Regions from separate parts of the Streptomyces sp. DS1-CR2 genome, predicted to be linked through region 3. Evidence: riboswitches for the same ligand, from Rfam matches in the RefSeq annotation. Region 3 holds a riboswitch; each other region holds the start of a gene.
What was found. Region 3 has a riboswitch for cyclic di-AMP ahead of ACY0PA_RS08155 (C40 family peptidase). Riboswitches for the same ligand answer to the same signal wherever they lie in the genome.
Positions count from the first base shown of each region.

Region 1: it holds a riboswitch for cyclic di-AMP, as region 3 does, so the genes downstream of both, ACY0PA_RS18725 (transglycosylase family protein) here and ACY0PA_RS08155 (C40 family peptidase) in region 3, are expected to answer to the same signal.
Region 2: it holds a riboswitch for cyclic di-AMP, as region 3 does, so the genes downstream of both, ACY0PA_RS30725 (M23 family metallopeptidase) here and ACY0PA_RS08155 (C40 family peptidase) in region 3, are expected to answer to the same signal.

Region 1 is NZ_CM147085.1:3,873,910-3,877,174, forward strand. Features, by position in the region: gene eno (phosphopyruvate hydratase) at 1-713, opposite strand, end outside; gene ACY0PA_RS18725 (transglycosylase family protein) at 1,031-1,717, opposite strand; cyclic di-AMP (ydaO/yuaA leader) riboswitch at 1,722-1,893, opposite strand; gene ACY0PA_RS18730 (transglycosylase family protein) at 2,063-3,049, opposite strand.
Region 2 is NZ_CM147085.1:6,479,155-6,482,419, reverse strand. Features, by position in the region: gene ACY0PA_RS30730 (GntR family transcriptional regulator) at 70-756, opposite strand; gene ACY0PA_RS30725 (M23 family metallopeptidase) at 1,003-1,791, opposite strand; cyclic di-AMP (ydaO/yuaA leader) riboswitch at 1,805-1,960, opposite strand; gene ACY0PA_RS30720 (M16 family metallopeptidase) at 2,157-3,265, opposite strand, start outside.
Region 3 is NZ_CM147085.1:1,633,082-1,636,346, forward strand. Features, by position in the region: gene ACY0PA_RS08145 (ATP-dependent Clp protease proteolytic subunit) at 1-513, shown strand, start outside; gene ACY0PA_RS08150 (hypothetical protein) at 521-829, shown strand; cyclic di-AMP (ydaO/yuaA leader) riboswitch at 1,182-1,359, shown strand; gene ACY0PA_RS08155 (C40 family peptidase) at 1,363-1,836, shown strand; gene ACY0PA_RS08160 (DUF6328 family protein) at 1,942-2,499, shown strand; gene ACY0PA_RS08165 (ATP-binding protein) at 2,521-2,955, opposite strand; gene ACY0PA_RS08170 (helix-turn-helix domain-containing protein) at 3,228-3,265, shown strand, end outside.

The DNA.
Region 1 (3,265 bases), 2.2 Mb from region 3:
TGCTCGCCGGGGACGTAACCGGCCTGCTTGATGGCCTCGATGATGAGGTCGAGCGCGGCACGGTTCGACTCCAGGTTCGGGGCGAAGCCGCCCTCGTCGCCCAGGCCGGTGGACAGGCCCTTGGTCTTCAGCACCTTCTTGAGGGTGTGATAGACCTCGGCGCCCCAGCGAAGGGCCTCGGAGAAGGACTCCGCGCCGATCGGCGCGATCATGAACTCCTGGATGTCGACGTTGGAGTCGGCGTGCGACCCACCGTTGAGGATGTTCATCATCGGGACGGGCAGCAGGTGCGCGTTCGGGCCGCCGAGGTAGCGGAACAGCGGCAGGTCGCTGGCCTCGGAGGCGGCGTGCGCGACGGCGAGGGAGACGCCGAGAATGGCGTTGGCGCCGAGCGAGCCCTTGTTGTCGGTGGCGTCCAGGTCGAACATCGCCTGGTCGATCAGGCGCTGCTCGGTGGCGTCGTAGCCGACGAGCTCCGGGCCGATCTGCTCGATGACGGCGAGGACGGCCTTCTCGACACCCTTGCCCTGGTAGCGGTTCGGGTCACCGTCGCGGAGTTCGATGGCCTCGAACGCGCCGGTGGACGCACCGGACGGGACAGCGGCACGACCGGTGCTGCCGTCGTCGAGGCCGACCTCGACCTCGACCGTGGGGTTGCCTCGGGAGTCCAGGATTTCCCGGGCTACGACGACGTCGATGGACGGCACGAGCATCTCCTTCTGGGATGTGACGCAACTACGCCGGGCCGCATGGTCCGGCAACACGTGAGCCTATCCGGCTCCGGGCATCGGCCAGCCGACCGACCGGCCCGTGGACAAAACCGAGAGCGAATTGTTTCCGAACGGAACAAAAAATCCCGGCCGACAACGGACGAAAGCCCAGGACCCCTCACACACCAGAGCCCCGCCCCGGGCGCGACGGGGGAATGCGCACCCGGGGCGGGGAGTCCTTGGGGGAAACCTGGCGTGGTACCGGCCGTCCGCCGAAAGCCGGTACCCGAGCGGCCTGGGGGCCGCTGCTCCTCTCCTGCTTACTTGAGGTGGAGCTGCTGGCCCGGGTAGATCAGGTCGGCGTCCTCGACGATGTCCTTGTTCAGCTTGAAGAGCTTCGCCCAGCCGCCCTTGGTGTCGTGCGCCTCGGCGATGGTGCTGAGCGTGTCACCGGCCTTCACCTTGTACTCGCCGTCACCCTTCTTGACCTTCTTGCCGGTCGGGGTCTCGACGGTCTTCTTCGACTCCTGCTTCGCGGCAGGCGTCGTGCGCTCCTGGCTGCGGGTGGTCGGCTGCTCGGCCTTGCGCTCCGGCTGCGGGGTGGCGGCCGGGGCGGAGCCGGTCGAGGCGGCGGACAGGCCCACGCCGCAGCTCGGCCAGGCACCCTTGCCCTGGCTGGCCAGGACCTTCTCGGCGACGGCTATCTGCTGCGCCTTGGAGGCCTTGTCGGCGGTGGAGGCGTACGCGGTGCCGCCGTACGCGGCCCACGTGGACGAGGAGAACTGGAGGCCGCCGTAGTAGCCGTTGCCCGTGTTGATCGACCAGTTGCCGCCGGCCTCGCACTGCGCGACCGCGTCCCACTCGGAGGCGGTGGCGGCGGAGGCGCCGGTGGCACCCATCAGCGGGACGGCGACAGCGGCACCGGCGACACCGGCGAGCGTGGCGACGCGAACAGACCGCTGAATGGCAGTCGGGCGGCGGTGCTTGCCCTTGCTGGAAAACAGCATCGAGAGATCCCCTCACCGACGCCTACGAGGTGAGCTGTCGGGTTCGGGCCGGATGAGTGCCCGGTCGCACGTCCTGCGTGCGACTTCACCCCAAGCCGGTCGTTCGGCCGTCTCTCAACGGCCGGGGCCGGCACTTACCTTGGGTCCCCCGCTCCTGCCTACGGCGCTTACGCGACGACTGTTCCCGTACGGACATTGGCAGGATTCGGCGTGACATCCGACGGGGCCCGCTGTGGCGAGCGGTGATGACCGTAAGCAGTGGATCGCCGGAATTTCAAAGACGATCAGGGCCTTTGAGACCCATCTCTCACTCTCGCTAAAGCGGACATTCAGCCCGAACTGCCGCTACTTTTCGCCCGATTCGAGCCCAAGATCCAGACTCTGACCAGGAAGGATGAGGTCCGGGTCGGCACCCACCGTCTTCTTGTTCTCGGCATACAGAGCGGCCCATCCGCCGTCCACGTCATGGGTGTCGGCGATGTCCCAGAGGTTGTCGCCGGCGCGCACGGTGTAGGCGTCTTCATCCTGATTCGCTTGCTTACGTCCGCTTTCGTCGCCGCGCGAGGCGTGGCGGCCCGAGCCGTCGTCGGCACGCGAGGAGCCCGCGGCGTCGTCCGCGGCGGCGTCGCCGCGGTGTCGGCCGGAGGCGGGCGGGGTGGCCGCGTCCGAGCCGTCGGAGGTCTCCGGCGAGGGCGTCGCGGGGGTCGAAGTCGAGCCGTCCCGGCCGGACTTGTCACCCTCGGCACCATCCGAGGCGTTGCCTGCGGTATCACCCGAGGTGTCGTGATTCTTCTCTCGGGAGTCGTCCTCCGCGCCCGAGGTCGCGGAGTCCGCCGGCTCGTCGCTCGCGTCGTCCTTCGCGGTGTCGCCGTCCGCCGCGTCGTCGCTGCCGGAGTCGCCGGCGGACGCGGACGGGGTCGGCAGGGCCGCCCCGGGATCAACCTTGGCCGCCGCGTCGTCCGCCGTGAGCCCCGAGGTGACCGAGCAGACCGGCCATGCCCTCGGGCCCTGGTCGGCGAGGACCTTCTCGGCGACGGCGATCTGCTGAGAGCGGCTGGCCTGGTCCGCGCGCGGCGCGAAGTCGAGGCCGCCGTAGTTCTCCCAGATCTCCTGGGAGAACTGGAGCCCGCCGTAATAGCCGTTGCCCGGATCGGCGCTCCAGGAGCCGCCGCTCTCACACTCGGCGAGCTTGTCCCATGTGGCCGTCGACGCGGCGCTCGCGCTGGTCGCGCCGAGCAGAGGGATCGCGATGGCGGAGCCGGCCACTCCCGCGGCGACGATGAGCGCGGGAGCCTGGCGGGGGCGACGGTGACGACCGTTCCCGGTGAGCATGGAGGCGCCTTTCGGTGGCTCGGGGAATCCTGCGGCGGGTGGTGCCGCGATGACTGGTGAACGTAGCGGGAGTCGAACGCTTGTCACAAGTCGATGCAGCGGAGATCACGTGAAAGTCACAGTCTTGACGGACCGTCAGTTATGAGGCTTCGTCCGGGCCTTCCTGATGCGGCGCGAACTCGACCGGAAGTGTGCGCAATCCCCGCATGATGAGCC
Region 2 (3,265 bases), 4.8 Mb from region 3:
TCAGAATTCCGGGGCATCGGAAACAGAGCCCCTGGAAATGGGCCGCCCTCTTTGTATACGGCGCCTCTGTTAATGCTGAAGCCCCACCGTGTTGACGGGAGGTTGCGAAGTCCTCACACGGCCACCCGGGCGGGGGGCGCGCAAGCGGTGAGCGGCCGAGGCGCGCTCCGTGTGCTGGGCCGTGAGCGCCCGCGCGCGCTCCGCGTCACCGCGCGCCACGGCGTCGACGATCGCCCCGTGCTCGGCCCAGGAGTCGGCGGGCCGCGCGGGCTGCTCGACGGTGTACATCCACGCGATCTTGTGGCGGAGCTGGGTGAGCATCGTGGTCAGCCCCGGGCTGCCGGACGCCTGCGCCAGCGTCTCGTGGAACCAGCTGCCCAGCGAGCGCAGATCCTCGCTCTGACCTCGCCTGGAGCGCTCCTGACCGAGCCTGACCAGGCCTCGCAGGACCTTCAGGTGCGCCTCGGTGCGGCGCTGCGCGGCGCGGGCCGCCGCGAGCGGTTCGAGGAGCATGCGGATCTCCAGCTGGTCCGCCGCCTCCTGCGCGGAGGGTTCGGCGACGCACGCGCCCGCGTGCCTGCGGGTGACGACGAAGCCCTCGGCCTCCAGAGTGCGCAACGCCTCGCGCACGGGGACGCGCGAGACGCCGTAGCGGCGGGCGAGCACCTCCTCGGTGAGTCTGCCGCCGCGCTCGTAGACACCGGAGACGATGTCGTCGCGGATCGCCGTGCATACCGAGTGCGCCGGAATGCGCATGCCCCGACCTCCGCCTTAATCCCCGCGAAACGCGGTCGATAGTCGCCCGTACAGCGCGATTGACGTCTGTTCAGCTCGCCTGTCCAGCGACTCTATTCCAGCGGGCGCGAATTTCCGACGGCAGGCCGTAATCCATGGATATTTTTTGGACACCGGCGTCAGGAACAGGCGGGTCCGGGAACGACGAATGCCCCGGCTCAGCGAGCCGGGGCATTCGGTGCGTCCTCGCGAGGTACGCGACGAAGGTCAGACGTTCACGCCGTGGGAGCGCAGGTACGCGACGGGGTCGATGTCCGAGCCGTACTCGGGGCTAGTGCGCGCCTCGAAGTGGAGGTGCGGGCCCGTGACGTTGCCGGTCGCTCCGGAGAGGCCTATCTGCTGCCCCGGGGTGACCGTCTGGCCGACGGAGACACCGATGGACGACAGGTGGCCGTACTGCGTGTACGTACCGTCGTTCATCTTGATGACGATGTTGTTGCCGTAGGCGCCGCCCCAGCCGGCCTCCACGACCGTGCCCGCGCCCACCGCGTGGACCGAGGTGCCGCTGGCGGCGTGGAAGTCGATGCCGGTGTGACTGCCGGAGGACCACAGGCCGCTGCTGGCCTTGTACGCGGTGGACACGTACGAGCCGGTGACCGGAATGACGAACGCGTTCAGGCGCTTGCGCTCGGCGGCACGGGCGGCGCGCTCCTTGGCCTCGCGCTCGGCCTTGGCCTTGGCGGCGGCCTCGCGCCGGTCCTCCTCGGCCTTCTTCTTGGCCGCGGCCTCGGCCTTCTTCTTCGCGGCGGCCTCGTCGGCGGCCTGCTGCTGGGCGGCGGCCTGCGCGTCGATCTGCTCCGCGAGGGAGTCACCGATGGAGATGGCCTTGGTCAGGCCGGTCTGCTCAAGAGACGCGTCGTCGGCGGCGAGCGCGGGGGCGGCGAGGCCTCCGATGACACCGGTCGTGGTGAGCGCGGCGACGCCGGCGACCTGCGCGGTGGTGCGCGTGAGACGGCTGGGGCGACGGTGCTTCCCGGTGGCACGGGTGAACGCCATGGGGTGGCTGATCCTTTCCTTCCTTCTCGCCTACCGGGTTAGCTGACGGGTTCGGAGCAGGAAGGTCTCCTACGGACCCCCTTCAGGGAAGGGCGTCCGATTCACCCCAGGGACGGTGGGTCCCCGGCTCCCCCGGCTCGCGCCTTGGGGGACTCGGCGATGACTGTCCGGTGCCACGGGTGCGGCGTACGTCTGGCGGACAGCCGGACCGACGCTAAGCGGGGCAACTTTCAATCAACAAACGGAACCGGGCTTTTGTAGCGCATGCCACAGGGCAGACAGGCAACCACTGGTTCAATTCGGACAAACAAGGGCCCCGGTGGTCATCTCGCCCACCGGGGCCCCTCGTTGCACACCGGTCACGGTCAGCCCGTGACGACGGTCACCTCTCCGATCCCGAGCGCCCTCACGGGCTCCTCGATCTGCGCGGCGTCACCGACGAGCACCGTCACCAGACGGTCCATCGGGAAGGCGTTCACGACAGCCGCAGTGGCCTCCACGGTGCCCGTCGCGGCGAGCCGCCGGTACACCTCCGCCTGGAAGTCGTCCGGCAGGTGCTGCTCGACCTGGTCGGCGAGCGTCCCCGCGACGGCCGCGGCGGTCTCGAACTTGAGCGGGGCGACGCCCACCAAGTTCTGTACAGCCACGTCCCGTTCGGCGTCGGTGAGGCCCTCCGCCGCGAGCGTGCGCAGCACCTTCCAGAGGTCGTCGAGCGCCGGACCCGTGTTCGGCGTGTCCACGGAGCCGCTGATGGCGAGCATCGCGGCGCCCGTCCCGTCCGGCGCCGAGCGCAGCACCTGGGCGAACGCCCGCACGCCGTAGGTGTAACCCTTCTCCTCGCGCAGGACGCGGTCCAGGCGGGAGGTGAGGGTGCCGCCCAGGCAGTACGTGCCGAGCACCTGCGCCGGCCACACCCGGTCGTGCTTGTCCGCGCCGATGCGGCCGATCAGGATCTGCGTCTGTACCGCGCCCGGCCGGTCGACGATGACGACCCTGCCGGTGTCGTCGGCCGTGACGGGCGGTACGGGGCGCGGCTCCGCCGTGTTCCCCGTCCAGGCGCCCAGCGTGTCCGCGAGGAGGGCGTCGAGGTCGATGCCCGCGAGGTCGCCCACGACGACCGCGGTGGCCGTGGCGGGACGCACGTGCCGGTCGTAGAAGGCACGTACGGCCGCCGCGTCGATGGCCGTGACGGTCTCCTCGGTGCCCTGGCGCGGGCGGGACATGCGCGCGGTGGCCGGGAAGAGCTGCTTCGAGAGCTCCTTGGCGGCGCGGCGGCCCGGGTTCGCCGTCTCGTGCGGGATCTCGTCGAGGCGGTTGCGCACGAGGCGTTCGATCTCGCTGTCCGCGAACGCGGGCGCCCTGAGGGCGTCGGCTAGCAGGCCGAGCGCCTTCGGCAGGCGGGAGACGGGCACCTCCAGGGAGACCCGTACGCCGGGGTGGTCGGCGTGCGCGTCGAGCGTCGCGCCGCAGCGCT
Region 3 (3,265 bases):
ATCGACGACACCTCCGCGAACGATGTGATGGCGCAGTTCATGCACCTCGAGTACGCCGCGCCGGACCGGGACATCTCGCTGTACATCAACTCCCCCGGCGGCTCGTTCAGCGCGATGACGGCGATCTACGACACGATCCGGTTCGTCAGCTGCGAGGTCGAGACCGTGTGCCTCGGGCAGGCCGCCTCCGCCGCCGCCGTACTCCTGGCCGCCGGGACACCGGGGAAGCGGGCCATGCTGCCCGGCGCGCGCGTGGTGATCCATCAGCCGGGGCTGGCCGAGCCCGCACAGGGCCAGCCGACCGACCTGGAGATCCAGGCCCGTGAACTGGTGCGCATGCGCGCCCAGCTGGAGGAACTGCTCGCGCGGCACACCGGGCAGAGCCGAGAGCGCATCGGCGCCGACATCGAGCGGGACAAGATCCTTCGGGCCCAGGACGCCGTGGAGTACGGGCTCGTGGACCGGGTCATCGAGAACCGCAAGCTGTCCGGTTCGGCTCACGGCGCCAGGTGACCCGGCGATGCTGCCGCCCGAGCTGCCCCCGCTGCCCGCGCTGACGCGCGCCGAGTGCGAACTCCTCGACCGCTATCTGGAAGTGGTCGACCTGCTCGGAAGGATCAACCCGGCCAGAAGCGACCACACGTATGGCGGACTGCGGGCCGCGCAAGCGCTCGTCGGCGGGGCGACGGCGCTCAGGGACGCCCTGACGCTCATGCATCAGCGGGGCGAGACCGAGCTCCACGCGACGACGCTGGCTCGGGCTTTGCGGGTCCTGGACGGAGAAAGGAGGACACAGCGGGTCACAGTGCCGCCGGAATCGGTCAATTGACGGCCCGTTCCAGACCGAAGTGATCGACCCGAACCGTCCGGGCCGGGTTCGAAACGGACCAGAAGAGGTACCCACATACGGCGTAGCCGGTACTCGAACATGCGAACCGGAAAAGTTGCGCGGACCGCCTACGCGGAATCGGGAATTCCGCCTTCCGCTGCTGGTGCGGGGCTCGTTGGGACCCCGCGCCGGGGTGGAAAGGTGTGCTGTCCACCCGAATGGATCACTCGTGAGGACACTCACACAACGCCGATTCGGCTCTGCGTTCGCGCCGTTTGTGCGTGAAGATCCCTTCCGACGACAAGCCCCCGCCGCCGCGGCGGGGCGGTCCGTGCGGACGCCGAGTCCTGCCGCCGTACGGATGCCAGGTCGACAGAAGTGGATCGGCAGGAGTGGAGGACCCGAGCACGACGGGCCGCCGGAGCTGTTCTCCGGGCCGGCCCTTGGGGTGAAGCCGCACTTCGCGGCCGGGCAACTTCGCCAGCCCGAATCCGACAGGTCATCCTTCACAGGCGGCTGACGAAGGGTTGCGCATGACCGCGCTCAATCGTGTCCCGTCGCTGCTGACCCGGGCCGGCACCGCCTCGGCTCTCACGCTCGCCGTAGCGGGCGGCAGCCTGCTGGTCCCAGGAGCCACGCCCGAAGCGGAGGCCTCGCCACCTGCGACGAAAGCCCTCCAGATCGCGGCCTCGAGGAAGGGAAGCCCCTACCAGTGGGGCGCCACAGGACCGCACAGGTTCGACTGCTCGGGCCTGACGGTCTACTCGTTCAAGCGGGTAGGCAAGAAGCTGCCCCGTACCGCCGCCCAGCAGTACAACAAGACCCGCCACGTCTCCGCGTCCCATCGCAAACGCGGTGACCTGGTCTTCTTCCATTCGGGCCGCGGCGTCTACCACGTCGGCATCTACGCCGGGAAGGGAAGGATCTGGCACTCGCCGAAGACCGGTGCCGTGGTGCGACTGGAGCGGATCTGGACGAGGAGCGTCTGGTACGGGCGTGTGCGGTAGCGCCACCTGACGGGTCCCCGGGGCCTGCGGGTCCGTCAGGCGTCACCGGGTGCACACGCCCGCCCCGGCCGTCTCACCACCGCACGATGGGGTACTCGTGGTCATATGGACGAGGACCGACCGGCCGGCGACGAGGACGCCCCACGCCACTCAGGCCCAAGGAGCGTGGGGCAGGACCGGCACGAGACACCGCTGGAGCGCGCGGACCGGAACTTCGGCGAGCTGCTCCAGGAGCTGAGAGTCACCCAGACGGGCGTGCAGATCCTCTTCGCGTTCCTGCTGACGCTGGCGTTCACTCCAAGGTTCCCGGCGCTGGACGGCGTGCAGCGCGCGACGTACATCGCGACGCTGCTGCTCGCGGTGCTCGCCGCCGCGCTGTTCACGGCGCCCGCGGCGCTGCACCGCGCGCTGTTCGGGCGGGGTGCCAAGCCGCAGATCGTGCAGATGTCCTCGCGGCTCGCCGCGGCCGGCCTGGGCGTACTGATGCTGGCCCTGGCCGGGTCCGTACTGCTCGTCGTGGACGTCACCGCGGGGCGGGCGGCGGGCATCGCGGCCGGGGCGGGCACGCTCGCGGTCTGTGCGGGCCTGTGGGGCGTGCTGCCGCGTCTGGTGCGGCGCTCACTCACGCGGGCGCAGGAGGGGACGCACACCCCGTCCCCGTAGCCGCGCCACCACCGCCGGTCTTCACACCGACTGGACAGGGACCGTCCACGGCAGGGCGATCCACACGGTCTTGCCGCCCTCGGCGGTGGGCCTGACCGACAGGCTTCCGCCGCACTCGGCGGTCAGACAGCGGATGATCACCATGCCGCGCCCGTTGTCCTGCTGGACGGCGGCCGGAAGCCGCTTCGGGTAGCGCGGGTGGCTGTCCGTGACGCCGATGCGCAGGTGTTCGTCGCGCTCCAGCTGCACGTCGACGGTGAAGACCGGCGACTGCCCACGGGTGTGCATCACGGCGTTCGTGGCGAGTTCGGAGACGATGAGCCGGACCGTGTCGGCTGTTTCCGCATCGCGCGGCATGCCCCATTCGGCGAGTACGTCGCTGACATAGGTGCGGGCCGAGGAGACCGAGGCGGGATCGCTCGGCAGAGTGACGGATGCTTCCTGGTGATCTGCCATGGCGGCGTCGTCCCTTTTTTCGCCGGGGCCTGAATCCGACACATGGCGGATGACTCGAGGCGACCCCCGGACTGGTGCTTCGCGCCAGAGTGCCACTCCCGCTCCGCCACTGGAGCCGATCCCCCGAGATATGCATATATCTGTCGCTCGAAGCGGTGAACTCTGTGTCGGTGGACCGCATTTGGGCGTACGCCGCCGGCTTCCTCTACCGTCGGCTCGGAACACGATCCGCCGGGCCGGAAGGAGCCGGGCCGCAGGTTCGAGGAGACAGAATGAAACACGGTCCGGCGGTGCGCCGCCGCAGGCTCGG